Regions from separate parts of the Aeromicrobium sp. JP4 genome, predicted to be linked through region 2. Evidence: predicted binding sites of a transcription regulator. Region 2 holds the regulator's gene; the other holds the start of a gene.
The links. The regulator HrcA, encoded in region 2, represses chaperone genes, less so after heat shock. The targets are predictions, from matches to a motif close to TTGGCACTCGNNNNNNNCGAGTGCCAA.
Positions count from the first base shown of each region.

Region 1 (14,899 bases), 420 kb from region 2:
CGTCACGGCACTCACCCTGGGCCAGACCCTCGGCCTGGCCACGCACGGCGTGTGCTCGCTGGACATCCTCGCCGCCGAGGCCGCGGGCCTGCTCGACACCGACTTCGTCGTGGCCACGGACGCGCGTCGCAAGGAGGTCTACTGGGGCCGCTTCCGCGCCGACGGGTCGCGCGTCACCGGCCCCGACGTCGACTACCCCGACACCGTCGCCGCGCTCGGACTGCCGGTGGTGGGCCGCGGGGGAGTGCTGTACGCCGACCGGCTCGCGGCGGTCGAGGGTGCGCCGCTCGACCCGTCCGCCGCCGCCCTGGCCGGCCTCGTCGCCGCCGGGAGGGCCGCCGAGCTCCCGCTCGAGCCGCTGTACCTGCGCCGACCCGACGCGATGCCCCAGGTCGCGCCCAAGCTGGCATGATCCGGTCCGCGGGCCTGCGTGATCTCGACACGCTGGAGTCGATCGAGAACGCGAGCTTCGGCCGCGACGCGTGGTCGTCCGGCCAGGTCCGCGACGAGCTGGTGGGCGACCGGATCGTCCTGGCGCTCGTCGACGAGTTCGGCGTCCGCGGCTACGCCTCGCTGCGGATGTTCGCCCCCGACGCCGAGCTGATGCGCATCGCCGTGGGTCTGGGGTCGCGGCGCCAGGGTGTGGGCTCGGAGCTGCTCGAGGCCGTGCAGGACGCCGCCCGTGCTCGCGGCGCCGAGCGGCTCCTGCTCGAGGTGGCCGACGACAACGGGGCGGCGCTCGCGCTCTACCGCCACGCCGGGTATCGCGAGACCGGCCGCCGCCGCGGCTACTACCGCTCCGGCGCGGACGCCGTGCTCATGGAGCTGGGCTTGGCATGACCGAGCTGCTCGACTCCATCCGCGCATGGCCGTGGTTCTGGGCGTGGCTGACGTTCTTCGTCATCGTGCTCCTGCGCGCCGGTGCCACCTACGGGATCGGGCGCGCAATCGCCGCCGGTCTGCTGCGCGAGCGCGAGCCCGGTCCGCGCGTCCGGGCCGCCATGCGACAGGTCGACCGCTGGGGTCCTCCGGCCGTCACCGTGAGCTTCTTCACGGTCGGCGCGCAGACTGCGGTGAACCTGGCCGCGGGCCTCGCGCGCATGTCGTTCCCGCGCTACCTGACCGGTCTCGTGCCGGGCGCGGTGATCTGGGCGACCATCTGGTCCACCATCGGGATGAGTGCGTTCCTGGCCGTCTTCACGGGCGGATCCGAGCGTCTCGCCTGGCTCTTCGTGCTGATGGTCGTGGTCGTCGTGGCGGTCCTGCTGAAGCGTTCGGCCAGCCAGGCCGACCCCGCGCGCGAGCCCGGCCCGGACTGATCCGCACGACCGGCGCCTGCTCCGGGTGCGTGGCAAGGTGGAGGCATGACTGATCCGCGCAACCAGCCCCCGGCCCCTTCCCAGTACCTGAGCCAGGACCAGGACCAGGACACGCTGCTCGGTCGCGAGACCCATGACCCGCTCGACGAGGGGCTGACCGCTCCCGAGCGCTGGTCGGCCGGCGAGGGATTCGGCACGACGGTCGACGAGCAGATCCAGGGCGAGTCGTTCGAGCAGCGCCTCTCGCAGGAGGAGCCTGACGTCGACCCCGACTCCGAGTGGAGCGAGGAGGACCTCGACGACGGTGAGGTCGGAGGTCGTCGCTCGGGCCGCCTCGTCGATCCCGAAGGCGGCAACGGCGTCGACCACGTGTCCGAGCTCGTCGGCGACGATGTCGGCATCGACGGTGCCGGTGCGAGTGCCGAGGAGGCCGCGGTCCACGTCGTCGAGGACGAGTGACGAGAAGCCTCATCGGTGAACGCGCGTGCACTAGGGTTCACGCATGCGCGACGTGACGTACCCGCCCATCATCGGCACGGCCAAGACGTTGTTCCGGGTGCTGGGCATCAGCTTCCAGACGTCCGGCACCGAGCACATCCCGCGTGAGGGCGGGGCCATCCTGGCCTCCAACCACGTCAGCTACGTCGACTTCATCTTCAACGGACTCGCCGCCCAGCCCGCCGGCCGGCTCGTGCGCTTCATGGCGAAGAAGGAGGCGTTCGAGCACAAGGTCTCCGGACCGATCATGCGCTCGATGCACCACATCCCGGTCGACCGGGCCCAGGGCGAGGCGTCGCTGCACGCGGCCGCCGACTACGCCCGCCGCGGCGAGATCGTCGGCATCTTCCCCGAGGCCACGATCAGCCGGTCGATGGAGGTCAAGGAGATCAAGACCGGTGCCGTGCGCGCCGCCGCCGAGGGTGGTGTGCCGCTCATCCCGATGGTCGTCTGGGGCACGCAGCTGCTCAAGACGAAGGACCACGAGGCCGACCTGTGGGGCCGGGGCAAGACGATCGCGCTCCACGTCGGTGAGCCGATCCCGGTGACGGGGGAGGACCCGGTCGCCGAGACGGCGCTGCTGCACGACTCGCTGACGGCCCTGCTCGACAAGGCGATCCACGAGTACCCCGTCTCGCCCGAGGGCCAGTGGTGGGCCCCGGCCCGCTACGGCGGCACCGCTCCCACGCCCGAGGAGGCCCGCCGCCTCGACCTTGAGGAGAAGGCGGCCCGCGACGCCAGGCGCGCCGAGCGGGGCTGAGCCTGCGCACCGACGGCACGGTGCTTCCTGCTCCACGGCACAATGGTCCGGTGAGCGAACCGCTGGTGCTGGGGATCGAGTCCTCCTGCGACGAGACCGGTGTCGGCATCGTGCGAGGCACCACCCTGCTGGCGCACGCGGTCGCGTCCAGCGTCGAGGAGCACGTGCGCTTCGGCGGCGTCGTGCCCGAGGTCGCCAGCCGGGCGCACCTGGAGGCGATGGTTCCCACGCTCGAGCAGGCCTACGAGCAGGCCGGCGTCGACGTGCGTGACGTCGACGCGATCGCGGTGACGAGCGGTCCGGGCCTCACCGGCGCCCTGCTCGTCGGGGTCGCCGCGGCGAAGGCCCTCGCCCTGGCCCACGACAAGCCGCTCTACGGGGTCAACCACCTGGCGGCGCACGTCGCGGTCGACCAGCTGGAGCACGGCCGGTACACCGAGCCCTCGATCGCGCTGCTGGTCAGCGGCGGTCACACCGAGCTGCTGCTCGTCAACGACATCGCCACCGACATCACGCTGCTCGGCGGCACCATCGACGATGCCGCCGGCGAGGCGTTCGACAAGGTCGCCCGGCTGCTGGGCCTGCCGTACCCCGGCGGCCCGGAGATCGACAAGGTGGCGCGCGACGGCGACCCCACCGCGATCGCCTTCCCGCGTGGCCTGACCACGGGGCGCGACCTCGAGCGGTACCGCTGGGACTTCTCCTTCTCCGGGCTCAAGAGCGCGGTGGCCCGCCACGTGCAGCACGAGCAGCGGATGCAGCGCCCGGTCGCCGTGGCCGACGTCGCGGCCTCGTTCCAGGACGCGGTCTGCGACGTGCTGAGCCGCAAGGCGATCAAGGCGTGCCTCGAGCACGACGTCCCCCGGCTGATCCTGGGCGGGGGCGTGGCCGCGAACGGCCGTTTGCGCCACTTCGTCCTCGAGCGCGCCGAGAAGGCCGGCGTCGAGGTCCGCATCCCGCAGATCTCGCTGTGCACCGACAACGGCGCGATGGTCGCGGCGCTCGGCGCCGAGGTCGTCCGCCGGGGCATCGCTCCGTCGTCGCTCGACCTCGCCGTCGACTCCAGCCTGCCCGTCACGCGCATCGTCGCCGCCTGACCGGCCTGCCCCCGACACTCGCGACCCCGGTTTGCGCCACTCGGCGTTAGTGGGTCAATGCCGGGGCGTCAGGCGCGGTGGCGGCGGAACCGCAGCGTGTCGCCGGGCCGCAGCTGGGCGAGCACGTCGGTGTCGGCGTCGAGGACCACGCCGATCACGGGGTAGCCGCCGGTGACGGGATGGTCCGGACCCAGCACCACCGGACGACCCGAGGTCGTCACCTGGATGCTGCCGCGCACCACGGGCTCGCTCTCCAGCTCACCCTCGCGCGCCCGGTCGAGCGCGGGCCCCTCCAGCCTGACACCGATGCGGTCCGAGACGGGGTCGACGCCCCAGCCGGTCGAGAGCAGCGTCGCGACGGCCGCCGGGGTGAACCAGTCGTCGCGCGGGCCCAGCACGACCCGGACCGCCACCTCGCCCGTGGGCAGCAGGGGCGGCAGTCCTTCGAGCGAGACCGGTCCGACGGGAGGACCCACGGCGAGCTCGTCGCCGGCCGCCAGGGCATCGGGGCCGAGGGAGGCGAGCGTGTCGCGGGAGCGGCTGCCCAGGACCGGGGGCACCGCGATCCCGCCCGCGACGGCGACCGTCCAGCGCAGCCCGGCGACCGGCGCCCCGAGTCGCAGCACGTCGCCACGCCGCAGCGCGAGCGGGCGGCCGGAGTCGACCGGCCGGCCGTCGACGGTCAGCGGCCCCGCCGCCCCCGTGACGGCCACGACGTGCGGCAGGGTCGCCACCAGCGCGAGTCCGCCGCCGAGGGCCTCCACGACGGACGCGTCGCCCGGATTGCCGACGAGGTGGTTCGCGGTGCGCAGGGCGCGGCGGTCGAACGCGCCCGACGGCCCTACGCCAAGATCGCCCAGCCCGGGACGCCCGAGGTCCTGCACCAGGCTCAGGGCGCCTGCCTCCAGCACGCGCAGGGTCATCGCGTCACCTCGACGAACCGGACGGTGTCACCCGGGTGCAGTAGTGCAGGGTCGTCGCGATCGAGGTCCCAGAGCGGCGCGTCGGTACGGCCGATGAGCCGCCAGCCGCCGGGGGAGGCGCGGGGGTAGACGCCGCTGAACCGGCCGGCGAGTCCGACCGAGCCCGGCTCCACGCGTGGCCGCGGACGGTCGAGCCGCGGGACCTCGAGGCGGGGATCGCCCCCGGACAGGTAGGCGAAGCCGGGCGCGAAGCCGGCGAACGCCACCGTCCACGGCGTCGCCCCGTGGAGGCGCACGACCTCGTCCGGGTCGAGTCCGCAGTGTCGCGCCACGGCCTCGAGATCAGGTCCGTCGTACACGACCGGGATCTCCACCTCGGCCCCGGCGACGGCGGCCAGATCAGCAGGGGTGGTCGCGCCCACCAACGAGCGCAGCTCCTCGGGCCGCCCGCGCAGCAGCACGGTGGTCGCACCGAGCGTCGCTCCGCGATCGCGCAGCGCGGCATGCCAGCGACGGGCCTCGTCGGCGTCCGCGCAGTCGAGCAGCACGGCGCGATCGCCGCAGGGCAGGATCCTCATCTCAGTGGAAGGGCTCGATCTCGACGCGGTGCTCCACGAGGACGCCGCGCACGTGGCGCAGCAGGCGCTCGGCGTCCGGGCTGTCGCCGTGCACGCACAGGGAGTCCACCGATCCCACCAGCTCGAGAGCCTGGGCGGCGGCCTCGGCCGGATCGGTCAGCACGGCATGCGGCTGGTCGCGGGACACCAGGCCACCCTCGGGGGTGTACGCGCGGTCGGCGAAGCCCTCGAGCACGACACGGATCCCGGAGTCCTGCGCCATCTCGAGCGCGACCGACCCGGGCATGCCCACGAGGGGCAGCGGCGTCCCGTCGGCCAGCAGCGCCTCGACGACGGCCTCCGCCTGGTGGGGATCGTGGCCGATGCGGTGGTAGAGCGCACCGTGCGGCTTGAGGTAGGTGACCAGGCCGCCGACGCGGTCCGCGAGCTCGCGCAGGTGGTCGAGCTGGCGCCGGACCTCGTCCACGAGGTCACGGGGCGGCAGGTCCACGAACCGGCGGCCGAATCCCTCGCGGTCGCGGTAGCCCACCTGCGCCCCGATCGCGACGCCGTGCCCGACCGCGGCCTCGCACGTCGCGCGGATCAGGTCGTCGTCGCCGGCGTACGCGCCGCAGCAGACGTTCGCACTGGTCACGAGGGGGAGCAGGCGCTCGTCCTCGCCGGACGCCCACCGCTCGGGCGACTCGCCGAGATCGACGTTGAGGTCCACGCGGCCGGCCATGGCCCGACGCTACCGCGCGCCAGGTCATCGCTGGCGGTGACGTTCCGGGGGTGCGCACCGGCGTGTCGACCCCGCGAACGTCACGCTCAGCGCTGCCGTTCCACCAGGAAGGCGCGCGCCTCGTCGGCCACGCGGGTCAGCACGACCGTCGCGGTGCGGGACCCGGTGAGCTTGAGGCGGGCCACGAGCCGCTCGGGCACGACGTCGACGCCTCGCTTCTTGATCGTGAGGGTGCCGATGTCGCGCTCGCGCAGGGCGGCGCGCAGCTGCTTCTCGCGGAAGGGCAGCTCCTCGACGACGCGGAACGCGCGGCCGAAAGGCTCGGCCGCGGGGGAGTCCGTGGTGATCCAGGCGATGCGGGGGTCGAGGAGGTGGCCGCCGAGGTCCTCGGCGAGCTCGGCCACGAGCCCCGCCCGGATCACGGCGTCGTCCGGCTCGACGAGGTGCGACAGGACGTCCCCGACGCGGGCCCGGGCGCCACGACCCACGAGCGAGGCGCCGCTCGGCAGCACGGTGGCGTGGCGGGCCGGGTCCTGGCCGAAACCGGCCCCCCAGAGGCTCGCCTCGACGAGGTCGCCGCCGTGCGAGACCCACTCGGCCTGCACCCCCGGGGGGACGGCGTCGTGGGCGATGCCCGGCATCACCTTGGCCACGGCGCGGCCCTCGAGCAGGCCCGTGACGAAGTCCCAGGCGGGCACGAGCGCGTCGAGCCGGAACGTGCGGCCGGCGCCGTCGCGACGCGCTGGGTCGACGAAGGCGACCTCGTCGGCGCCGATCGGGGTCGTCGTGGCGTCACCGACCTCGACCGTCCCGGCGAGGCCGAGTGCGGCCAGGTTGGCTCGCGCGATCGCGGCGCGGACGGGGTCGAGCTCGACGCCGCGCACCTCGAGGCCTGCCCGGGCAGCGGCGATCAGGTCGCCGCCGATGCCGCAGCCGAGGTCGACCACCCGTTCGGCGCCGAGCGCTGCCAGCCGGCTCGCTCGGTGCGCCGCGACCGGCGCCCGCGTGGACTGCTCGAGGGCGTCGGGGGTGAAGTAGAGGAGCTCGGCCTCGGTCCCGAACTTCGTGACCGCGCGTCGCCGCAGGTGGTGCTGGGTGACGGCCGCCGCGACGAGCTCGGCGGGGTGGTCGCGTCGCAGTCGCGTGCCCAGTGCGAGGTCGGACTCGCGCCCCGCGCCGTCGGCCACCTGCGCCAGGAGCGCCTGCCCGGCGGGGGCCGTGAGCTCGGCGAAGGTGTGCGCATCCACGCGCCAGAGTCTGCCACCGGACGCTCTCCCGACCTCGGCTCTGGCACTCCGTTTGGTCGAGTGCCAGCCGGTGCTACGCTGACAACTGGCACTCCCACCGAGTGAGTGCCAACCGAACGTTACTCATCCGAAAGGGGAGGTCGACCAGTGTCGGTCACCATCAAGCCGCTCGAAGATCGCATCGTCATCAAGGCCGGAGAGGCCGAGCAGACCACCGCGTCGGGTCTCGTCATCCCCGACACCGCCAAGGAGAAGCCGCAGGAGGGCGAGGTCGTGGCCGTCGGCCCCGGTCGCGTCAGCGACAGCGGCGAGCGCATCCCCGTCGACGTGGCCGTCGGCGACAAGGTGCTCTTCAGCAAGTACGGCGGCACCGAGGTCAAGCACGGCGGCGAGGAGTTCCTCATCCTCAACGCCCGCGACGTCCTCGCCGTCATCGCCTGAGTCCACCCAGCCAACCGTTAGGGAGCACTCGTGCCCAAGATTCTGGAATTCGACGAGGACGCACGCCGCGCCCTCGAACGCGGTGTCGACAAGCTCGCCGACACCGTCAAGGTGACCCTCGGCCCCAAGGGCCGCTACGTCGTCCTGGACAAGAAGTGGGGCGCCCCCACGATCACGAACGACGGCGTGTCCGTCGCGCGTGAGATCGAGCTGGACGACCCGTTCGAGAACCTCGGCGCCCAGCTGGCCAAGGAAGTCGCCACCAAGACGAACGACGTCGCCGGTGACGGCACGACGACCGCCACGGTGCTGGCCCAGGCCATGGTCCACGAGGGCCTGCGCGCCGTCGCGGCCGGCGCCAACCCGGTCGGCCTGAAGAAGGGCATCGAGGCTGCCGTCGAGGCGGTCACGAACGAGCTGCACTCGCGCGCCCGCGCCGTCGACTCGGTCAAGGACATGTCGGCCGTCGCCACGGTCTCCAGCCGTGACTCGGTCATCGGCGAGCTCATCGCCGAGGCGTTCGACAAGGTCGGCAAGGACGGTGTCATCACGGTCGAGGAGTCCAACACCATGGGCACCGACCTCGAGTTCACCGAGGGCATGCAGTTCGACAAGGGCTACCTGTCGCCGTACATGGTCACCGACACCGAGCGCATGGAGGCCGTCCTCGACGATCCGTACATCCTCGTCAACCAGGGCAAGATCTCGGCCGTGTCCGACCTCCTGCCGCTGCTGGAGAAGGTCGTCCAGTCGGGCAAGAGCCTGTTCATCATCGCCGAGGACGTCGAGGGCGAGGCCCTGTCCACGATCGTGGTGAACAAGATCCGCGGCACGTTCACGTCCGTCGCGGTCAAGGCGCCGGCCTTCGGCGATCGCCGCAAGGCGATGCTGCAGGACATCGCGACCCTCACGGGCGCGACGGTCGTCACCCCCGACGTCGGCCTCAAGCTGGACCAGGTCGGCCTCGAGGTGCTCGGCACCGCGCGTCGCGTCGTCATCACGAAGGACGACACGACGATCATCGACGGTGGCGGCGACCAGGCCGAGGTCGAGGGCCGCGTGGCCCAGATCAAGGCCGAGTTCGAGCAGACCGACTCCGAGTGGGACCGCGAGAAGCTGCAGGAGCGGCTGGCCAAGCTGGCCGGTGGCGTCTGCGTCATCCGCGTCGGCGCGGCCACCGAGGTCGAGCTCAAGGAGAAGAAGCACCGCATCGAGGACGCCGTCTCGGCGACCCGCGCGGCCATCGAGGAGGGCATCGTCCCCGGCGGTGGCTCGGCGCTGGTCCACGCGGTCGGCGTGCTGGACCAGGACCTGAACCTGTCCGGCGACGAGGCCCTCGGCGTGCGCATCGTCCGCAAGGGCGCCGACGCCCCGCTGGAGTGGATCGCCCGCAACGGCGGCGTCTCCGGCGAGGTCGTGGTGGCCAAGGTCCGCGAGTCCGGTGAGGGCTACAACGCGGCCTCGAACGAGTACGGCGACCTGCTCGCGCAGGGCATCCTCGACCCGGTCAAGGTCACGCGTTCGGCGCTCGCCAACGCGGCCTCGATCGCGGCCATGCTGCTCACCACCGAGACCCTCGTGGTGGACAAGCCGGCCGACGAGGCCGACGATCACGCTGGCCACAACCACTGATCGGTCCCTGCTGACGATCTCGTCACGCACGAAGGCCCCGGGCACCCGCCCGGGGCCTTCGTCGTGTCCGGCGACGCCGCGACGCGTGGGTGAGACACGGGGACGACAAGGCGCGTCGGGCCCAATAACCTAGGGGTCGACCCGGTGTCCGCACCCGTTGATAGGACTGCCCCATGACGACGCCATCGACCACCTGCCCGTGGTGGTGCACCGACCACCGCTCCGGCGAGACGGCTGAGGACGAACAGCACGCGCGCGTGTTCCCGGTGCCCGGGGGTGCCTGGGTGGCGATCCTGCACGGGACCCTGCCCGGCGACCGGATCGAGCTGGCCTACGGCGCCGAGGCCTACGCCGCGTCCGCGGGAGAGAGCCGGGCCTTCGCGGCCGCCCTGCAGCACGCGGCCGACGTGTTCGACCGGATCGTCGCCGACGTCGAACGGGCCGCCGGGCTGGCCGGCGACCGCAGGAGGGTCAGCGCCCGGCGGAGTCCATGAACTCGCGGACTTCCACCAGCAGGTCGCCCAGCGACAGTCCGAAGGCCGCCTCGAGGGCCAGCAGGGTGTCCAGGCTCGGGTTGGCCGACGACCGTCCGGTGGCGTTGTTGTTCCGGTTGTTCTCCAGGTTCTGCACCTGGTTGCGGCTCAGGCCCGCGCGGTGCGCGAGGTCCTCCTGGGTCATGCCCGCGCCCTCGCGCCGGTGGCGCAACCAGGAGGCGAAGGCGCTGGCGACCTCGGCGGTGTGGGCCGTCGGTGTGCGTTTGGGCATGCACAACAGCATGGGCCCAATGGGCAGCCGGTGCAGCCCAATACGGTAGGGCTGAAGTCCGGTGCCCGGAAGTCTGGTGACACGCCTCACATCTATGTTACATTCACAATGTCACATACCGCTGACCGAGGAGATCGCATGACCGTCACCGACGATCGCGCCGCCGTCGAGTTCCGCCAGTCCATCGACATGGACACCGAGCTGGAGCGACTGCTGGAGTCCGCCGCCGTCCTGTCGTACGACCCCGACCAGGAGATCGACTGGGCCAAGCCCCTCGACCCGACCAAGTACGGCCTCAACCCCGAGTGGTCCACCCTCTACGGCACGCCGCTGTGGGACTCGATGAGCGAGCAGCAGCGGATCGACCTCACCCGTCACGAGGTCGGCTCCATCATGAGCACGGGCATTTGGTTCGAGACGATGCTGCAGTCGATGGTGCTGCGCTCGCAGTACTCCGCCGACTACGGCGACCCGGAGTTCCGCTTCGCCCTCACCGAGATCGCCGACGAGTGCCGGCACTCGCTCATGTTCAGCAAGACGTGCAGCAAGATGGGCGTCCCGCACTACCGCCCGCGCCGGCTCTTCCACGAGCTCGCCCGCGTCTTCCGCAGCACCGCCAACGGCGAGCAGTCCTACGCGTCGATCCTGGTCGCCGAGGAGGTCCTCGACGTCATGCAGCGCGACTGGATGCGCGGCGAGAACGTGCTCGAGGAGGTGCGCACCACGAGCAAGATCCACGTGGTCGAGGAGGCGCGCCACATGAAGTTCGCGCGCATGGAGGTCAAGGAGTACCTCGAGGGGGTCTCCAAGCCGCGGCGTCACCTCGCGGCCTTCGTCATCTCGGTCGTCGCGGCGATCATCGTGGACTCCCTGGTGAACGACGACGTCTACGCCAACGTGGGTCTGGACCCCGAGGTGGCCAAGGCGGCCGTGAAGGCCAACACCCACCACCAGAACCTCATGCGGATGAGCTGCGTGCACCTCATGGACTTCCTGTCCGAGGTCGGCCTGCTCACCCCGGCCGCGATGCGGATGTACCGCACCGTCCACATGCTCTGACCCGGCCCGGCCGACCCTCGAACCCGAAAGCACCCGCCGTGGCCTACGCGATCACCCAGTCCTGCTGCAAGGACGCCTCGTGCGTCTCGGTCTGCCCCGTGGACTGCATCCACCCCACTCCCGACGAGCCCGACTTCGGCACCACCGACATCCTCTACGTCGACCCGAAGGCCTGCATCGACTGCGGGGCCTGCGCCGACGCGTGCCCCGTGGCGGCGCCCAAGGCGATCGACCTGCTGCGCGGTGCCGAGGCGGTGTTCGCCGACCTCAACGCCGAGTTCTTCGAGCGGCGCCCGCCGCGGGAGAAGCCGAAGACCCACACGTGGGACGAGATGGGCGGCGACCTCGAGCGCTCGCTGTCGATCGCGATCGTGGGCACCGGCCCGGCGGCCGCGTACACGGCGCGGCAGCTGCTGCTGTCCACCGATGCGAAGATCACGATGATCGACAAGCTGCCCGTGCCGGGCGGCCTGGTGCGCGGCGGGGTGGCGCCCGACCACACGGACACGAAGAAGTTCGCCGACCTCTTCCACTGGGCCTACCGCCACCCCCGCACGAAGATGGTGATGAACGTCGAGGTGGGCCGAGACATCTCCCACGCGGAGGTGCTGCAGCACCACGACGTCGTGATCTACGGCGTCGGCGCCCGTCGCGACCGCGAGCTGGGGGTGCCGGGGGAGGACCTGCCCGGCGTGTACCCGGCGCCCGAGGTGGTCGGCTGGTACAACGGCGCGCTCGACGTGGCTCCCGACGGCGTCGTGCTGTCCGGCGACCGCGTGGTCGTGGTGGGCAACGGCAACGTGGCCCTCGACCTCGCCCGCCTGCTGCTGCACGACCCCGAGGTGCTGGCCCGCACCGACATGCCCGACCACGCCGTCGCCGCCTTCCGCGGTCTCGACGTGCGCGAGGTCGTCCTGCTCGGTCGCCGGGGACCCTCGGCCGCGGCGTTCACCCGTCCCGAGCTGCTGATGATGCCCCCGGGCATCGACGTGGTCGTGGCCCGCGACGAGTTCACCGAGGCGGAGCTAGCCGACGCCGAGCCCGAGTCGAACGCCGCCGTCCTGGCGGCGCTGCCCCTGGTCGACGTCGACCTCACCGCACCGCCCGGCGAACGCCGCCGGCTGGTGTTCTCGTTCGGCCGCCAGGTCGTCTCGGTGGAGGGGGGCGAGCGCGTCGAGGCCGTGCAGGTGGCCCCGTCCGGAGTGCCCGAGCAGGCCCAGAAGGTCCCGTGCGGCACCCTGATCCGCGCCACGGGTCACCGCGGCACCCCCGTCGCGGGCCTGCCCTTCGACGAGGACACCGCCACCGTGCCCAACGAGCACGGGCGCGTGGTCGACCCGGCCACGGGCGAGGCGGTCCCCGGCACCTACGTCGTCGGCTGGATCAAGCGCGGCGCCACCGGCGGCATCGGCACCAACCGCACCTGCGCCCACGAGACGATCGCCACGATCGTCGCCGACGCGAACGCCGGTCTCATCCCGCCGGCGCCGAAGCGCAGGCTCACGTTCGGGCCGTTCGTGCGCACCCGGGTCGACCGCGTCGTCGGCCGCCGCCGGATGCTCGCGATCGAGAAGGCCGAGGAGACGCGGGGCCACCGCGAGGGACGCCCGCGCGTGAAGTTCGAGTCGGTCGACGAGATGCTCCGGGTCAGTCCCGCCACGAGCCTGCACTGACGGCTCAGATCACATCCCGCGCGTGTGGGAGCGCGGTCGCGCGCGGGTAGACTCGGCCCATGGTGGGCATCCCCGACAAGTTCTCCTCCCTCGGCCTCACGTACGACGACGTCCTGCTGCTTCCCGGCGAGACCGACGTCATCCCCAGTGAGGTCGACACCACGACCCGGCTCACGCGCGAGATCTCGCTGCGGATCCCGCTGCTGTCCAGCGCGATGGACACGGTCACCGAGTCGCGCATGGCCATCGCGATGGCGCGCGAGGGTGGCATCGGCATCCTGCACCGCAACCTCTCGATCGACGACCAGGCGTACCAGGTCGACCTCGTGAAGCGGACGCAGACGGGCATGATCCCCAACCCCGTCACGATCGGCCCGAAGGCCACGCTCGAGGAGCTCGACGAGCGCTGCGGCGAGTACCGCGTCTCCGGCCTCCCGGTCGTCGACGAGGACAACACGCTGCTGGGCATCGTCACCAACCGCGACCTGCGCTTCACGCCCGTCGCCGAGTGGGCCACCACGCTCGTCCACGACGTCATGACCCACATGCCGCTCATCACCGGCCCGGTCGGCATCAGCCGCGAGGACGCCTCCGCCCTGCTGCGCCAGCACAAGCGTGAGCGCCTGCCGATCGTCGACGACCAGGGCAAGCTCGCCGGCCTCATCACCGTCAAGGACTTCGTGAAGTCCGAGCAGTTCCCGATGGCCAGCAAGGACGCCGAGGGCCGCCTGCTCGTCGGTGCGGCCGTCGGCTTCTTCGGCGACTCCTACGAGCGCGCCACGCGCCTCATGGAGGCCGGCGTCGACGTGCTCGTGGTCGACACGGCCCACGGCCACGCCCGCGCCCTGCTCGACATGGTGCGCAAGCTCAAGGCCGACTCCGCGTTCGACGGCGTGCAGATCATCGGCGGCAACGTCGGCACGCGTGAGGGCGCCCAGGCGCTGGTCGATGCGGGCGTCGACGCGGTGAAGGTCGGCGTCGGGCCGGGCTCCATCTGCACCACGCGCGTCGTCGCGGGTGTCGGCGTGCCCCAGATCTCCGCGGTCTACGAGGCGTCGCTGGCGGCCGAGCCCGCGGGCATCCCCGTGATCGCCGACGGCGGCCTGCAGTACTCCGGCGACATCGCCAAGGCGCTCGTCGCCGGCGCCGAGAGCGTCATGGTGGGCTCGCTGCTGGCCGGCTGCGAGGAGAGCCCCGGCGAGCTGATCTTCGTCGCGGGCAAGCAGTACAAGACCTACCGCGGCATGGGCTCGGTGGGCGCGATGGCCTCCCGCGGCAAGAAGTCCTACTCCAAGGACCGCTACTTCCAGGCCGACGTCACGAACGACGAGAAGATCGTCCCCGAGGGCATCGAGGGCAGGGTCGCCTACCGGGGTCCGCTCTCCTCGGTCGCGCACCAGCTGGTCGGCGGCCTGCACCAGTCGATGTTCTACGTGGGCTCGCGGTCGATCCCCGAGCTGCGTGAGCGCGGACGCTTCGTGCGGATCACGTCGGCGGGGCTCAAGGAGAGCCACCCGCACGACATCCAGATGACCGTCGAGGCGCCGAACTACACGATCCTCTGACGCGATCGGCGCCCGATAGGCTGGGCGGGTGAGCATCGACATCGGACTGGCCAAGCGAGGCCGGCAGGGTTACCACTTCGACGACATCGCCATCGTGCCCAGCCGTCGCACGCGCGACCCGCAGGAGGTGTCGACGCACTGGCAGATCGACGCCTACCGCTTCGACCTGCCGGTGATCGCCGCGCCGATGGACTCGGTGATGAGCCCCGAGACCGCGATCGCGCTCGGCAAGTTCGGCGGCCTCGGCGTGCTCAACCTCGAGGGCCTGTGGACCCGGTACGAGGATCCCCGCCCGCAGCTGGAGGAGATCGCCCGGATCGAGCCCGCGCAGGTCACCCGGCGCCTGCAGCAGATCTACAGCGAGCCGATCAAGGCCGAGCTGATCACCGCCCGCCTGCAGGAGATCCGCGACGCCGGCGTCACGGTCGCCGGCTCCCTGTCCCCGGGCCACACCAAGCAGTTCGCCGACGCGGTCGTGAAGGCCGGCGTCGACCTGTTCGTCATCCGCGGCACCACGGTCTCGGCCGAGCACGTCTCGGGCAACGCCGAGCCGCTGAACCTCAAGGAGTTCATCTACGAGCTCGACGTGCCGGTGATCGTGGGCGGCTGCGCCACGCACCA
Region 1 is NZ_CM143290.1:1,432,705-1,447,603, reverse strand. Features, by position in the region: gene tsaB (tRNA (adenosine(37)-N6)-threonylcarbamoyltransferase complex dimerization subunit type 1 TsaB) at 1-412, shown strand, start outside; gene rimI (ribosomal protein S18-alanine N-acetyltransferase) at 409-840, shown strand; gene ACY1JX_RS07145 (DedA family protein) at 837-1,319, shown strand; gene ACY1JX_RS07140 (DUF5709 domain-containing protein) at 1,365-1,778, shown strand; gene ACY1JX_RS07135 (lysophospholipid acyltransferase family protein) at 1,822-2,577, shown strand; gene tsaD (tRNA (adenosine(37)-N6)-threonylcarbamoyltransferase complex transferase subunit TsaD) at 2,628-3,674, shown strand; gene ACY1JX_RS07125 (5-oxoprolinase subunit C family protein) at 3,743-4,597, opposite strand; gene ACY1JX_RS07120 (5-oxoprolinase subunit B family protein) at 4,594-5,175, opposite strand; gene ACY1JX_RS07115 (LamB/YcsF family protein) at 5,177-5,896, opposite strand; gene ACY1JX_RS07110 (class I SAM-dependent methyltransferase) at 5,983-7,143, opposite strand; gene groES (co-chaperone GroES) at 7,291-7,584, shown strand; gene groL (chaperonin GroEL) at 7,615-9,216, shown strand; gene ACY1JX_RS07095 (hypothetical protein) at 9,390-9,710, shown strand; gene ACY1JX_RS07090 (helix-turn-helix transcriptional regulator) at 9,688-9,981, opposite strand; gene ACY1JX_RS07085 (AurF N-oxygenase family protein) at 10,120-11,040, shown strand; gene ACY1JX_RS07080 (4Fe-4S binding protein) at 11,079-12,713, shown strand; gene guaB (IMP dehydrogenase) at 12,773-14,278, shown strand; gene ACY1JX_RS07070 (GuaB3 family IMP dehydrogenase-related protein) at 14,313-14,899, shown strand, end outside.
Region 1: the regulator HrcA is predicted to act here: its motif matches at 7,184-7,210, upstream of groES (co-chaperone GroES).

Region 2 (14,899 bases):
CGCTCGCAAGGGCGCGCCATCGACGACGAGGGCGCCGCCCTGCTCGTCGCGGCCGTGGGCTCCGACCTGCGGTCGCTCGCGGCCGCGGTCGACCAGCTCGTCACCACTCTGGCCGAGGGGGAGCGGCTCGACGCCACCGTGGTCGGCCGCTACTTCGGCGGCCGAGCCGAGGTCCGCGGCTACGAGATCGCCGACGCCGCCCTCGACGGCCGGCTCGACCTCGCGCTCGAGCGGGCGCGGTGGGCCGAGTCCGCCAAGGTCGCCCCGCTGCTGATCACCGCCGCGCTCGCCTCGGGGCTGCGCCAGTTGGCCCGGGTCGCCACCGCCGATCCCGGCCTGCGCGACGCCGACCTGGCGCGCGAGGTGGGCGCACCGCCGTTCAAGATTCGCTCGCTGCGCCAGAGCGCCCGCGGCTGGAGCGAGGCCTCGCTGCGCCAGGCGCTCGACGCCGTCGCCCACGCCGACCTGCAGGTCAAGGGCGGCTCCGCCGAGCCCGGCCACGCCGTCGAGCGGATGATCATCGACATCGCCGTGGCTCGCGCCCGCACGTCGTAGGCAACGCGAAAACGCCCCGCACCATCAGGTGCGGGGCGTTGTCGTGAAGATCAGAGCGAGGCGGCCTTCTTGGCGATCGCGGACTTGCGGTTCGCGGCCTGGTTCTTGTGGATGACACCCTTGGAAGCAGCCTTGTCGAGCTTCTTCGCGGTGTCGGCGGCGAGGGTCTTGGCCTCGTCGGTGTTGCCGGCCTCGACGGCCTCCTGGAAGCGGCGAACGGCGGTCTTCAGCGCGGAGCGCACGGACTTGTTGCGCTCGCGCGCGGCCTCGTTCTGCCGGTTGCGCTTGATCTGCGACTTGATGTTCGCCACGGCAAACCTTTTCTTTCGTCGTTCCGGTGATGAGAAGTCTTGGTCGCGTCCGAGCCCGTCGTACGGTGGGCTGGACACGCAATCGTCAATGCTACCAGCGGGAGCACCCGGTCCTCAAATCCGCTCCGTCTCGTACGCTCGGGTCGTGCAGCTCTTCTACGACATCCTCGTCTGGGTCCACATCGCGTGCTGGGTCGCGGCCCTCGTCCTGTGGGCCATGTCGCTCCGCGCCCCGCGGGTCCCCAAGGGCATGGCGCACGCCGTCGCCACGGCCCTGGTGATCGGCATCGTGCTCACCGGGATCGGCTCGGCCAGCGAGGCCGTGCACGACCCGAACAACGCCAAGGTCGGCGTCAAGCTCGTCATCGCGGCGGTCGCCACGGCGCTCGCGTTCATGAAGCAGAAGCTGCCCGCCCCGAACCCCTGGGGCCACGTCGTCGCAGCCCTGGTCGTGGTCAACGTCGTCATCGCATACGCCTGGCGATGATCGCTGGTCACGACCTGTGCCCGGGTCGTGGACAATGGACCTCACCATGACGCGCTCCACTCCTGCCCCCACCGTGGGGTCGACTCCGCCCGAACTGCTGCGGAACTTCTGCATCATCGCGCACATCGACCACGGCAAGTCGACCCTCGCCGACCGGATGCTCCAGCTCACCGGCGTCGTCGATGCGCGCGCCGCCCGCGCGCAGTACCTCGACCGGATGGACATCGAGCGCGAGCGTGGCATCACGATCAAGAGCCAGGCCGTGCGGATGCCGTTCACCAAGTCCGACGGTGACGACGACGGCACGACCTACATCCTCAACATGATCGACACCCCCGGGCACGTGGACTTCACGTACGAGGTGAGCCGGTCCCTGGAGGCGTGCGAGGGCGCGATCCTGCTGGTCGACGCCGCTCAGGGCATCGAGGCCCAGACGCTGGCGAACCTCTACCTGGCGATGGACGCGGACCTGCACATCATTCCCGTGCTCAACAAGATCGACCTGCCCGGCGCGCAGCCGGAGAAGTACGCCGCGGAGATCGCCGGGATCATCGGTGGCGAGCCCGACGACGTGCTGCGCGTCTCGGCCAAGACGGGCCAGGGCGTCGAGGCGCTGCTGAACCTCATCGTCGACGAGGTGCCGCCGCCCCAGGGCGACCCCGACGGTCCGCCGCGCGCGCTGATCTTCGACTCCGTCTACGACACGTACCGCGGCGTCGTCACCTACGTCCGCGTGATCGACGGCAAGCTCAGCCACCGCGACCGGATCAAGATGATGTCCACCGGCGCGGTGCACGAGATGCTCGAGGTCGGCGTCATCAGCCCCGAGCCCGTCAAGGCCGACCACCTCGGCGTCGGCGAGGTCGGCTACCTCATCACCGGGGTGAAGGAGGTCCGCCAGAGCCGCGTGGGCGACACGGTGACCTCGGCCACCAAGCCCGCCGCCGAGCCGCTGGGCGGCTACCAGCACCCGAACCCGATGGTGTTCTCCGGCCTGTACCCGATCGACGGCGACGACTTCGCCACCCTGCGCGACGCGCTGGAGAAGCTCCAGCTCAACGACGCCGCGCTCGTCTACGAGCCCGAGTCCTCCGGCGCGCTCGGCTTCGGCTTCCGCATCGGCTTCCTGGGCCTGCTGCACCTCGAGATCGTGCGCGAGCGGCTCGAGCGCGAGTTCAACCTCGACCTCATCTCGACCGCGCCGAACGTCGTCTACCGGGTGAAGCTCGAGGACGGCAGTGAGCACACCGTCACGAATCCGAGCGAGTACCCGAACGCCGGCAAGATCTCCGAGGTCTACGAGCCCATCGTGTCCGCCACGATCCTCGCGCCGTCGGACTACATCGGCACGATCATGGAGCTGTGCCAGGCGCGGCGCGGCCAGCTCGGCGGCATGGACTACCTCTCCGACGACCGCGTCGAGATCCGCTACACGCTGCCCATGGGCGAGATCATGTTCGACTTCTTCGACGCGCTGAAGTCGCGCACGAAGGGCTACGCCTCGCTCAACTACGAGCTGTCCGGCGAGCAGGCCGCCGACCTCGTGAAGGTCGACATCCTGCTCCAGGGCGAGCCCGTGGACGCCTTCAGCGCGATCGTGCACCGCGACAGCGCGTACTCGTACGGCGTCGCCCTGGCCGGCAAGCTCAAGGAGCTCATCCCGCGCCAGCAGTTCGAGGTGCCGATCCAGGCCGCCATCGGCGCGCGGATCATCGCCCGCGAGAACATCCGCGCGATCCGCAAGGACGTGCTCGCCAAGTGTTACGGCGGCGACATCAGCCGCAAGCGCAAGCTGCTGGAGAAGCAGAAGGAGGGCAAGAAGCGCATGAAGATGGTCGGCCGCGTCGAGGTCCCCCAGGAGGCCTTCATCGCCGCGCTCTCCACCGGCGACACCAAGCAGAGCTGAGCCGCTCGCCCGCCGCTCCGCTGCCCGCACAGGGTGGGCGGTGCCGCGCCCGGGGTGATTTCGTGACTGAGCGGTAACGGGGCCCTCCGCACGTATAGGGTGACCTGCATCACACGCTTGCCATCCGTCCCTGGGAGAACTCCAATGGCTGTTTCCGAAGCCGACCAGCTCTTGATCGTCCAGAACCGCGCTCGCAACGTCGGCGAGTTGTTCTTCGGCCGCGTCGAGGCCTCCGGGCCTCGCGAGGCGTTCCGCTACCCCGATGCCGACGAGAGCTGGCACTCGCTGACCTGGAACCAGGCCGGCGAGCAGGTCTCGAAGCTCGCGGCGGGCCTCGTCGCGCTGGGCATCGAGCCCGAGGAGCGGGTCGCGATCGCGTCCGGCACCCGCATCGAGTGGATCCTGGCCGACCTGGCGATCAACTCCGCCGGCGCGGCGACCACCACGGTCTACCCGAGCACCGTCACTCCTGACGTCGTCTACATCCTGTCCGACTCCGACAGTCGCGTCGTGTTCGCCGAGGACGACGCCCAGGTCGCGAAGCTGCGCGACGGCCGATCCGAGCTGCCGCAGGTCATGAAGGTCGTCGCCTTCGAGGGCGAGACCGACGGCGACTGGGTGATCTCGCTCGACGACCTCCTCGCCCAGGGCGAGAAGTACCTCGCCGACCACCCGGGCGTCGTGCAGGAGCGCATCGCCGCGACCGGACCGGAGTCGCTGGCCACCCTGATCTACACGTCAGGCACCACCGGACGACCCAAGGGCGTCCGCCTCGTCCACGACTGCTGGACCTACGAGGGTGCCGCCGTCGCCGCGCCGGGCCTGCTCACGATCGACGACCTCGAATACCGCTGGCTGCCCATGGCGCACTCGTTCGGCAAGGTGCTGCTCACGACGCAGCTCGCCGTCGGGTTCCCGTGCGCGGTCGACGGCCGCGTGCCGAAGATCGTGGAGAACCTCGCCGTCGTGAGGCCCACCTTCATGGGCGCCGCGCCGCGCATCTTCGAGAAGGCCTACGGCCGCATCGTCGGCATGATGGAGGAGGAGGGTGGCGCCAAGCTCAAGCTCTTCCACTGGGCCGAGCGCGTCGGCCTGCAGAAGTCGCGCCTCGAGCGGGCCGGCAAGCCCGTGCCGCTGCCGCTCAAGGCGCAGCACGCCGTCGCCGACAAGCTGGTCTTCTCCAAGGTCCGCGACCGCTTCGGCGGCCGGGTCCGCTTCTTCATCTCCGGTGCCGCGGCGCTGTCCACCGACATCGCCGAGTGGTTCCATGCCGCGGGCATCCTGGTGCTCGAGGGCTACGGCCTGACCGAGACCTCGGCCGGTGCCGTGGTCGGTCACCCCGACGACTACCGCATCGGCACCGTCGGTCGACCCTTCCCGGGCACCGAGGTCAAGATCGCGACCGACGGCGAGATCCTCATCAAGGGCCCCGGCGTCATGCGCGGCTACCACAACCTCGACTCCGAGTCCGCCTCCGCGCTGGTCGACGACGGCTGGCTCGCCACGGGCGACATCGGCGAGTTCGACGCCGACGGCTACCTGCGCATCACCGACCGCAAGAAGGACCTGTTCAAGACGTCGGGCGGCAAGTACGTCGCGCCGTCGCACATCGAGGGCGCGTTCAAGGCGGTCTGCCCGCTGGCCAGCCAGATGGTGGTCCACGGGAACGACCGCAAGTTCTGCTCGGCGCTCATCACGCTCGACCCCGACGCGGTCGACGCCTGGGCCGCAAATCACGGCATGGAGGGCAAGTCCTACCAGGAGATCGTCTCCTCGCCGGGGATCCAGCAGCAGATCGCGCAGGACATCGAGGAGCTCAACGCCAAGCTCAACCCGTGGGAGACGATCAAGAAGTGGGCCGTGCTGGACCACGACCTGTCGATCGAGTCCGGTGAGATCACGCCGAGCATGAAGGTGAAGCGGCGCGTCGTGGAGGACCGCTACTCCGACGTCCTCGACGGGTTCTACGCCGGGGCCTGACCGCGGGACCGCCCCGTACGCTGGGGACGTGGCGTTCGGCATCTACCTGCACGTGCCGTTCTGCTCCGTGCGGTGCGGCTACTGCGACTTCAACACGTACACCGCCGACGAGCTCGGCGGGCCGGACGTCGTCGGCGCCTCCCGGTCGACCTACATCGAGGCGGCGTTGAGCGAGCTGGCCCTCGTGCCCGAGCGCACCGTGGACACGGTGTTCGTGGGCGGCGGCACGCCGTCGCAGGTGGCCGCGAGCGACCTCGTGCGATTCCTGCGCTCCGTCGACGACCGCCTCGGGCTCGCACCGGGCGCCGAGGTCACCACCGAGGCCAACCCCGACAGCGTCTCTCCGCAGTCGTTGGCCGAGCTGCGCGAGGGCGGGTTCACCCGGATCTCCTTCGGCATGCAGTCGGCCGTGCGGCACGTGCTCTCGGTGCTCGACCGCACCCACGATCCCGAGCGCGTCCCGCAGGCCGTGGCGTGGGCCCGCGAGGCCGGCTTCGAGCAGGTCAGCCTCGACCTGATCTACGGCACGCCGTCGGAGTCGATGGACGACTGGCGCCACACCGTCGAGTCGGCCCTGGAGATGGAGCCCGACCACATCAGCGCCTACGCCCTGATCGTCGAGGCCGGCACCGCGTTCGCGCGCAAGGTGCGCCGCGGCGAGGTGGTCATGCCCGACGACGACGAGACCGCCGACAAGTACCTGCTCGCCGACGACCTGCTCGAGGCGGCCGGCCTGAGCTGGTACGAGCTGTCGAACTGGGCTCGCGACGAGGCGGCGCAGTGTCGTCACAACGTGGGCTACTGGAACGGCGGCGAGTGGTGGGGCGTCGGCCCGGGCGCCCACTCCTTCGTCGACGGCGAGCGCTGGTGGAACGTCAAGCACCCCGCCGCCTACGCCCAGCGCCTCGCCGCGGGGAACTCGCCGCGCGCCGACGGCGAGCGGCCCGATGCGCAGGCCCGGCACCTCGAGGACGTGATGCTGCGCATCCGGCTGGCCGAGGGGATCGAGCCGGCGCTGCTCGGCGACGTCGACCGCTTCATCCAGGCGGGCTGGCTCGAGCCGCTCGGGGACCGCGTCGTGCTCACACGTTCAGGTCGGCTGATGGCCGACCGCGTGGTCCTGGAGGCCGTCGGCGGCGAGTGAGACCTGTTCGGCGGACGTCGCGCTGCGCTACGTTCAGCGCATGGGGGACACGGAGGTCACCACCGCCCAGGGCGGGTCGACCGGCAAGGTCAGCCGCCCGGTCCTCACGGCCATGGTCATCGGGTCCATGGTGGGCGCCGGCGTCTTTGGGCTCCCGGCCCGCTTCGGCACGGCCACCGGCGTCGCCGGTGCGCTGATCGCGTGGACCGTCGCCGGCACCGGGATGCTCATGCTCGCGTTCTGCTTCCAGACCCTCGCGATCCGCAAGCCCGAGCTGGACTCCGGCGTGTTCATCTACGCCAAGGCGGGCTTCGGGGACTACGCCGGCTTCAACTCCGCCGTGGGCTTCTGGGCCAGCACGATGGCGGGCAACGCGTTCTACTGGATCTTCATCACGGCGACGATCGGCTTCTTCTTCCCCGAGTTCGGGGAGGGCGACACGCTGCTGGCCGTGGCGGTGTCGACCATGGGCGTGTGGGTGTTCCACTACCTCATCGCCCGGGGCGTGCGTGACGCGGCGGTCATCAACCGGATCGTCACGATCTGCAAGGTCATCCCGATCCTGACGTTCATCGTCGTGCTGGGCTTCCAGTTCGACGCAGGCGTCTTCAGCGACAACTTCTTCGCCTACGACGATCTGGGCACCCTCACCGAGCAGGTCAAGAACACGATGATCATCACGACCTTCGTGTTCATCGGGATCGAGGGCGCCAGCGTCTACTCCCGCTACGCGCAGCGACGCGAGGACGTCGGCCGCGCGACGGTGCTGGGGTTCCTCAGCGTCCTCGCGATCTTCTCGCTCGTGACCATGGTCTCCTACGGCGCCTTCAGCCAGGCAGAGATCGTGGGGACCCCTCAGCCGTCGATGATCGGGCTGTTCGAGCAGGCCGTCGGCCCGTGGGGCAAGTGGTTCATCAGCATCGGCGTCATCGTGTCGGTGCTCGGTGCCTACCTGGCGTGGACGCTGATGGCGGCGGAGGTCGTGTTCATCCCGGCCCGCAGCGACGACATGCCCAGGTTCCTCGGTCGGGAGAACGCTGCGGGCACCCCCATCGCCGCGCTGGTCGCGACGTCGATCGGCGTTCAGGTGCTGCTGGCCCTGACGCTGTTCATCGAGGACTCGTTGGACTTCATGCTGGACCTCACCACGAGTCTCGCGCTCGTGCCCTACCTGCTGGCGGCGGCGTACGCGCTGAAGCTCGCACTGAGCGGCGAGACGTACGAGGCGGAGGACTCCGCCGAGCGGCGCAAGCACCTGGTGTTCGCCGCCGTCGCCTCCGCGTACGCGATCTTCCTGTTCATCGCGGCGGGGCTGGAGTTCCTGCTGCTCTCGTGCCTGGTCTACGCGCCCGCCGCGGTGCTGTTCGTCGTCGCGCGCCGCGAGCGCCGCCTGCGGGTGTTCACCCCGGCCGAGCTGGCGTTGTTCGTGGTCATCGCCATCGGTGCGGTGGTCGCCCTCTACCAACTGCTCACCGGCGGGATCACCGTGTGATCCCACGTCCCGAAGGAGTCTCATGACGCAGCCCTCCGACGCCTACGGCGTCCACTCCGAAGTCGGCCGCCTCCGCAAGGTGCTCGTCTGCGCGCCCGGACTGGCGCACGAGCGGCTGACGCCCTCGAACTGCGACGACCTGCTGTTCGACGACGTCCTGTGGGTGCAGAACGCCCAGCGCGACCACCTGGACTTCGTCGACAAGATGCGCGAGCGCGAGATCGACGTGGTCGAGCTGCACGACGTGCTCTCCGCGACGATGGCCGACCGCACCGCGCGAGCCTGGCTGCTCGACCGCAAGATCGTGGCGAACGAGGTCGGCATCGGCCTCGTGGAGGAGACCCGCGGCTACCTCGACGAGCTGCCGGCCGACGAGCTGACGAAGTTCCTCATCGGCGGCCTGTCCACCCGTGACCTCCCGCGCGAGCTGGCGCCGGGCTACCGCGCCCTCGTCCGCGAGGCGCACGGCGGCCACGAGTACCTCATGCCTCCGCTGCCGAACACGCTGTACACGCGCGACACCACGTGCTGGGTACACGGCGGCCTGACGCTGAACCCGCTGTACTGGGCGGCCCGCAAGGACGAGACGCTCCTGATGAAGGCCATCTACGAGTTCCACCCCGAGTTCGCCGGGTCGAAGGTCTGGTGGGGCGACCCCGAGGAGAACTGGGGGACCGCCACGGTCGAGGGCGGTGACGTGCTCGTCCCGGGCAACGGCGTCGTGCTGGTCGGGATGAGCGAGCGCTCGTCGCGCCAGGGCATCACCCAGCTGGCGAAGGCCCTGTTCGACCAGGGTGCGGCCGAGAAGGTCATCGTCGCCGGCATGCCGAAGCTGCGCGCCGCCATGCACCTCGACACCGTCTTCACGTTCGCCGACCGCGACGTCGTCACGATCTACCCCGAGATCGTCAACACAATCCACGCGTTCACGATCCTGCCCGGCGAGGGACTGCCCGGCATCGAGGTCATCGACCACGAGGACGCGCTGTTCGTGGACGTCGTCGCCGAGGCGCTCGGGGTCGAGAAGTTCCAGATCGTCGAGACCGGCGGCAGCGAGTACGACACCGAGCGCCAGCAGTGGGACAGCGGCAACAACCTCGTCGCGCTCGAGCCGGGCGTCGTCATCGCCTACGACCGCAACACCCACACGAACTCGCTGCTGCGCAAGGCCGGCATCGAGGTGATCGAGATCGTCGGAGCCGAGCTCGGCCGCGGCCGCGGGGGCGGGCACTGCATGACGTGCCCGATCATCCGCGACCCGCTCGATGCCTGAGGAGTCAGGAGCGCGCCGACGCTGGGTGCGGCTCGGCCTGGTCGCGGTCCTGCTGACGGTCATCGTCGTGGTGATCCGCGGGCTGCTGGGCGACATCGACTGGGAGCAGGTCCGCACCGCGATCGCCCAGCTCGCGCCGTGGCAGTTCGCCGTCCTCGTGATCGGGCTGCTGGTGCGCCAGTTCCTCAATGCCCTGCCGCTCGCCCTGTTCATCCCGGGGTGTCCGCCGATCAGGGCCATGCAGAACGACCAGGCGGCCATCCTGATGACCACGGTCGCCCCTCCGCCCTCCGACGTCGTGCTGCGGCTGGCGATGTTCGGGTCCTGGGGGATCCCGGCGCCGGCGGGCCTGGCCGGCACCGTCATGAACACCGTGACGTTCTACGTGGTGCGATTCGGCGCGCCGCTGCTGGGGATCGCGCTGATGCTCGGCCTCGGCACGTTCTACCTCGGCGAGTTCGTCCCCGCCGTCCTGAGCGGTTCGGTGAGTGCCGCACTCCTGGCCGTCGTGTGGCTGGCGTTCCGCGGCGAGGCGTTCACGGTGGGTTTCGCCCGCCGGCTGGCACGGTTCGTCGGACGGATGCGCCACGGGGTCGACCCCGAGGCGTGGGCTGCCTGGGCGGCGGACTTCCGCGGGCGCGTCGTCGACCGCGTCCCGTGGGCACTGCCGCGCTCGGTACTCGCCCTCGTGGCGATGGTCGTCGTCGATGCGACGCTGATCGTCGCGTCGCTGCGGTTCGTCGGGGTCACCACGTCGGAGGTTCCCGCCATCGAGGTGCTCGTGGCCTTCCTCGTCGCCTACCCGCTGACGCTGTTCCCCTTCTCGGGGCTCGGCATCCTCGACGCGGTCGTCGTCGCGACCCTGCTGGCGATCGAGGCCGGCGCGGACGAGGCCGAGCTCGTGGCGGGCTTCGTGATCTGGCGCACGATCACGATCGCGGGGCCGCTCGTGCTGGGGCTGCTCTCCGTGGGGCTGTGGAAGCTGCAGCTGCTCAGGGCGAGGTGACGAAGTCGATGAGCTCCTCGACCCGGCCCAGGAACGCGGGCTCGAGGTCGGTCCAGGAGTCGACCCGGCCGAGGATCGCCTTCCAGGCCCGCGCGATGTCGGCCTGGTCGTCGTGCGGCCAGCCCAGGTGGGCGCAGATGCCGCGCTTCCACTCGATGCTCCGCGGGATCGTCGGCCAGGCGTCCATGCCGAGCCGCTGCGGCTTGATCGACTGCCAGACGTCGACGTAGGGGTGCCCGACCACGAGCAGGTGCGGCACGTGCGCGACCTCGTCGGCGAGACGCTGCTCCTTCGATCCGGGCACCAGGTGGTCGACGAGCACGCCGAGCCGGCGCTTCGGACCGGGGGAGAAGTCGCGGACGATCGCCGCCAGGTCGTCGATGCCGTTGAGGTACTCCACGGCCACGCCCTCGGCGCGCAGGTCGTCGCCCCAGACCTTCTCGACGAGCTCGGCGTCGTGGCGGCCCTCGACGTAGATCCGGCTGGGCAGCGCGACCTTCGCCCGGGTGTCGGCGGCGATCCGCGAGCCCGAGGCGGTGCGGGTGGGCGCGGCCTTCCCCTTCGGCGTGGGGGCGACCAGCACGACCGGCTTGCCCTCCAAGAGGAAGCCGGGGCCGAGCGGGAAGACCTTGCGTCGCAGGCGCCGGTCCTCGAGCTGGACCGTGCCGAGGTCGCGCTCGACGCGCATGATCTCGCCGACGAAGCCCGTGGAGGCCTCCTCCACGACGAGGCCGGTGTCGGCAGCCACCTCGGTGGAGCGGCCGCGGGCGGGCCGGCGCCAGTCGCCGGAGAGGACGTCGGAGCCGTAGCGGTCAGCCATGGCCGAACCACACTCCCAGGAGTCGCTGGTGGAAGTCCTCGACGTCGTCCTTGGTGCCGCTGTCGAGGGTGTCGTGCACGATCAGCCCGATCGCCAGGTCGACCGCCGCGGGCCAGCTCTCGGGCACGGTGGCGGGGATCTCGTCGGTGACGAGTGCGCCCAGCGCGACGTCGGGGGAGTGGCCGGGCCGGGTGACCACCATGACCAGCTCGCCGCCCTCCGGGCCGTGGCCGAGGTGGCTGACCTCGACGAAGGCCTCGCCCACGGCACTCGCCCAGACCGCGGCCATCGTCCCGCCGCGCGACTCGTGCGCGACGGTGGTCCCGTCGGCGGCCGTCACGGCGTAGGGGGTGTACACGAGCACCTGGCCGCCGTCGGCGACCTCGATCGCGCCGTCGGGGCGTACGGAGACCTCACTCACCCCGACAGGTTGCCATGCCGCCCGGCGGCCTCCGCGCAGGCGCACCGCCCTCGACGACCTCGGTAGACTGGCACTGGTCAGGTTCGAGTGCCAGCAGCGTGGGAGGTGACAGCGTGATCGAGGACCGTCGGCTCAACGTCCTGCGAGCCATCGTCGAGGACTACGTCGCCACGCAGGAGCCCGTCGGCTCCAAGGCGCTCGTCGAGCGTCACCGCCTCGGCGTCTCGTCGGCCACGATCCGCAACGACATGGCGGCCCTCGAGGACGAGGGCTACCTCACGGCGCCGCACACCAGCGCCGGCCGGATCCCCACCGACAAGGGCTACCGGATGTTCGTCGACCGGCTGGCCGAGGTCAAGGCGCTCTCGGTCGCCGAGCGCCGCGCCATCGAGACGTTCCTCTCGGGCGCCATCGACGTCGACGACATCGTCATGCGCAGCGTGAAGATCCTCGCGCAGCTGACGAACCAGGTCGCGATCGTCCAGTACCCGTCGCTCACGCGCTCCACCGTCCGTCACGTGGAGCTCGTCGCGCTCGAGGGCTCGCGCGTGCTGATCGTCGTGATCACCAGCAGCGGCCGCGTCGAGCAGCGCATCGTCGAGCTCGCGCAGACCCCCGGCGAGGGCCTGCTGAGCGACCTCAAGTCGCGCATCGTCCGCGCCACGCTGGGCGAGCGGCTGCCCGAGGCCTCGCTGCGGCTGGCCGAGCTGATCGACACGTTCGCCACCGACGACCGCCCGGTCGTCACCTCGATCGTCACGACCCTGGCGAACACGTTCTCCAACGAGCGCTCCGACGAGCGCGTGGCGGTCGGCGGCACGGCGAACCTCGCGCGCTTCGGCGCTGACTTCGACACCGCGATCCGTCCCGTGCTGGAGGCGATGGAGGAGCAGGTCGTGCTGCTGCACCTGCTCGGTGAGGCCACGGTCGGACCGCACGTGCGGATCGGGCGCGAGACGGGCCGCGACGACCTGTCGGGCACGGCCGTCGTGTCCAGCAACTACGGACCCGACGGCGAGAGCTTCGCCCAACTGGGCACCATGGGACCGACGCGCATGGACTACCCCGCCACGATGGCCGCCGTCGGCGCCGTCGCCCGCTACGTCGGGCGGATCCTCGCCGACGGCTGAGCGATCCACCCCAGGAATTGCGAGAGAGAAAGAGACCTTGGACTACTACGAACTGCTGGGCGTGTCCCGCGAGGCGACCCCGGAGGAGCTGAAGAAGGCGTACCGCCGGCTGGCCCGCCAGCTGCACCCGGACGTCAACGACGCCCCCGACGCGTCCGAGCGCTTCAAGGAGGTCACCACGGCCTACGAGGTGCTGTCCGACCCGCAGAAGCGCGCCGTCTACGACCGTGGCGGCGACCCGCTGTCCGCCGGTGGCGGCATGGGCGGCGGCTTCGGCCAGGGCTTCAGCTTCGACGACATCATGGATGCGTTCTTCGGCCAGACGTCCTCGCGCGGCCCGCGCCCGCGCGTGCAGCGCGGCCAGGATGCGCTGCTGCGCCTGTCGATCTCCCTCGCGGAGGCCGCGTTCGGCGTCAGCCGCGAGATCAAGGTCGACACCGCGGTGACCTGTGAGGTCTGCGACGGCACCGGCGCGAACGAGGGCTCCGAGCCGGTCACGTGCGGCACCTGCCACGGCCACGGCAACGTCCACCACGTCCAGCGCTCGCTGCTCGGCGACATCCGCACCTCGCGTCCGTGCCCCACGTGCCACGGCTACGGCACGGTCATCCCCGACCCCTGCCGCGAGTGCAACGGCGAGGGCCGCGTCCGCTCGCGCCGCAGCCTGCAGGTCAACGTGCCCGCCGGCGTCGACGACGGGAACCGGATCCAGCTCGCCGGCGAGGGCGAGGTCGGCGCGGGCGGTGGCCCGGCCGGCGACCTCTACATCGAGGTCAAGGTGGCCCGCCACCCCGTCTTCACGCGCCAGGGCGACGCCCTCGCGTGCCAGATCACGGTCCCGATGACCGCTGCCGCGCTGGGCACCCGCATCGACCTGCCCACCCTCGACGCGGAGCGCGACGAGGTCGACGACGCCGAGCGCTCCGTCCCGATCGAGGTGCCGCCGGGCACCCAGTCGGGCGAGACCGTGGTGGCCCGTGGCTTCGGCGTCCCGCGCCTGCGCGGCTCGGGTCGCGGCGACCTCACCGTGCACGTCGTGGTGGAGACCCCGCGCGAGCTCGACGCCGAGCAGCGCGAGCTGCTCGAGAGGCTCGCCGCCGCGCGCGGCGAGGAGCACGTCGACCCGGTCGTGGGTCACAACTCGCGCTCCGGCGTCTTCGGCCGCATCCGCGACGCCTTCAAGTGAGCCGGTCGCTAGAGTCGGCGCATGGCTGCTGACTGCATCTTCTGCAAGATCGTCGCGGGCGAGATCCCGGCCGACGTCGTCGCCGAGTCCGAGCACACGATCGCGTTCCGGGACATCAACCCGAAGGCGCCGGTGCACGTGCTCGTCGTGCCGAAGGTGCACGAGCGCGACGCGGCGTCCCTCGCCTCGGCGGAGCCCGCCGTCGCGGCCGAGCTGCTGGCCCAGACGCGTGTGGTGGCCTCGCAGGAGGGGTACGAGGACTACAACCTGGTGTTCAACACCGGGGAGAACGCGGGACAGACCGTCTTCCACGCGCACGTGCACGTGCTGGCCGGCGTCGACGTCTCGAAGCTGTTCCTGGCCTGACGCTACGCTGGAGGGGTATGACTGACGACACTGCACAGCCACGACACACGGTGACGATTCCCGCGTCCGTGCCCCTGGTCTCCCTGTTCGGGCCCGCCGACGAGTTCCTGCGCCTCATGGAGTCCGCCTTCGAGGCGAAGATCCATGCGCGCGGGAACGAGGTCACGATCACGGGCGAGCCCTCCGAGGCCGCCCTGGTCGAGCGACTCCTCGACGAGCTCGTGACGATCCTGCGCACGGGTCAGGCGCTCAGCGCCGAGACCGTGGAGCGCAGCATCGGCATGCTCCGCACCGAGACGCAGGAGCGCCCGGCCGACGTGCTGAGCCTCAACATCCTGTCCAGCCGCGGGCGCACGATCCGGCCCAAGACGCTCAACCAGAAGAAGTACGTCGACGCGATCGACGAGCACACGATCGTGTTCGGTATCGGCCCGGCCGGCACCGGCAAGACCTACCTCGCGATGGCCAAGGCCGTCCAGGCCCTCCAGGCCAAGGAGGTCACCCGGATCATCCTGACCCGCCCGGCCGTCGAGGCCGGCGAGCGGCTCGGCTACCTGCCGGGCACCCTCAGCGAGAAGATCGACCCGTACCTGCGCCCGCTGTACGACGCGCTGCACGACATGCTCGACCCCGAGTCGATCCCGAAGCTGCTGACGTCGGGCGTCATCGAGGTGGCGCCGCTGGCGTACATGCGCGGCCGCACGCTCAACGACGCGTTCATCATCCTCGACGAGGCGCAGAACACCACCGCCGAGCAGATGAAGATGTTCCTCACCCGTCTCGGCTTCGGCTCGAAGATGGTGGTCACGGGCGACGTCACCC
Region 2 is NZ_CM143290.1:1,016,807-1,031,705, reverse strand. Features, by position in the region: gene holA (DNA polymerase III subunit delta) at 1-555, shown strand, start outside; gene rpsT (30S ribosomal protein S20) at 606-866, opposite strand; gene ACY1JX_RS05060 (hypothetical protein) at 1,012-1,353, shown strand; gene lepA (translation elongation factor 4) at 1,400-3,259, shown strand; gene ACY1JX_RS05050 (AMP-dependent synthetase/ligase) at 3,404-5,239, shown strand; gene hemW (radical SAM family heme chaperone HemW) at 5,268-6,383, shown strand; gene ACY1JX_RS05040 (basic amino acid/polyamine antiporter) at 6,424-7,875, shown strand; gene ACY1JX_RS05035 (arginine deiminase) at 7,898-9,148, shown strand; gene ACY1JX_RS05030 (lysylphosphatidylglycerol synthase domain-containing protein) at 9,141-10,154, shown strand; gene ACY1JX_RS05025 (DUF3097 domain-containing protein) at 10,141-10,974, opposite strand; gene ACY1JX_RS05020 (hypothetical protein) at 10,967-11,395, opposite strand; gene hrcA (heat-inducible transcriptional repressor HrcA) at 11,509-12,525, shown strand; gene dnaJ (molecular chaperone DnaJ) at 12,563-13,711, shown strand; gene ACY1JX_RS05005 (histidine triad nucleotide-binding protein) at 13,733-14,077, shown strand; gene ACY1JX_RS05000 (PhoH family protein) at 14,095-14,899, shown strand, end outside.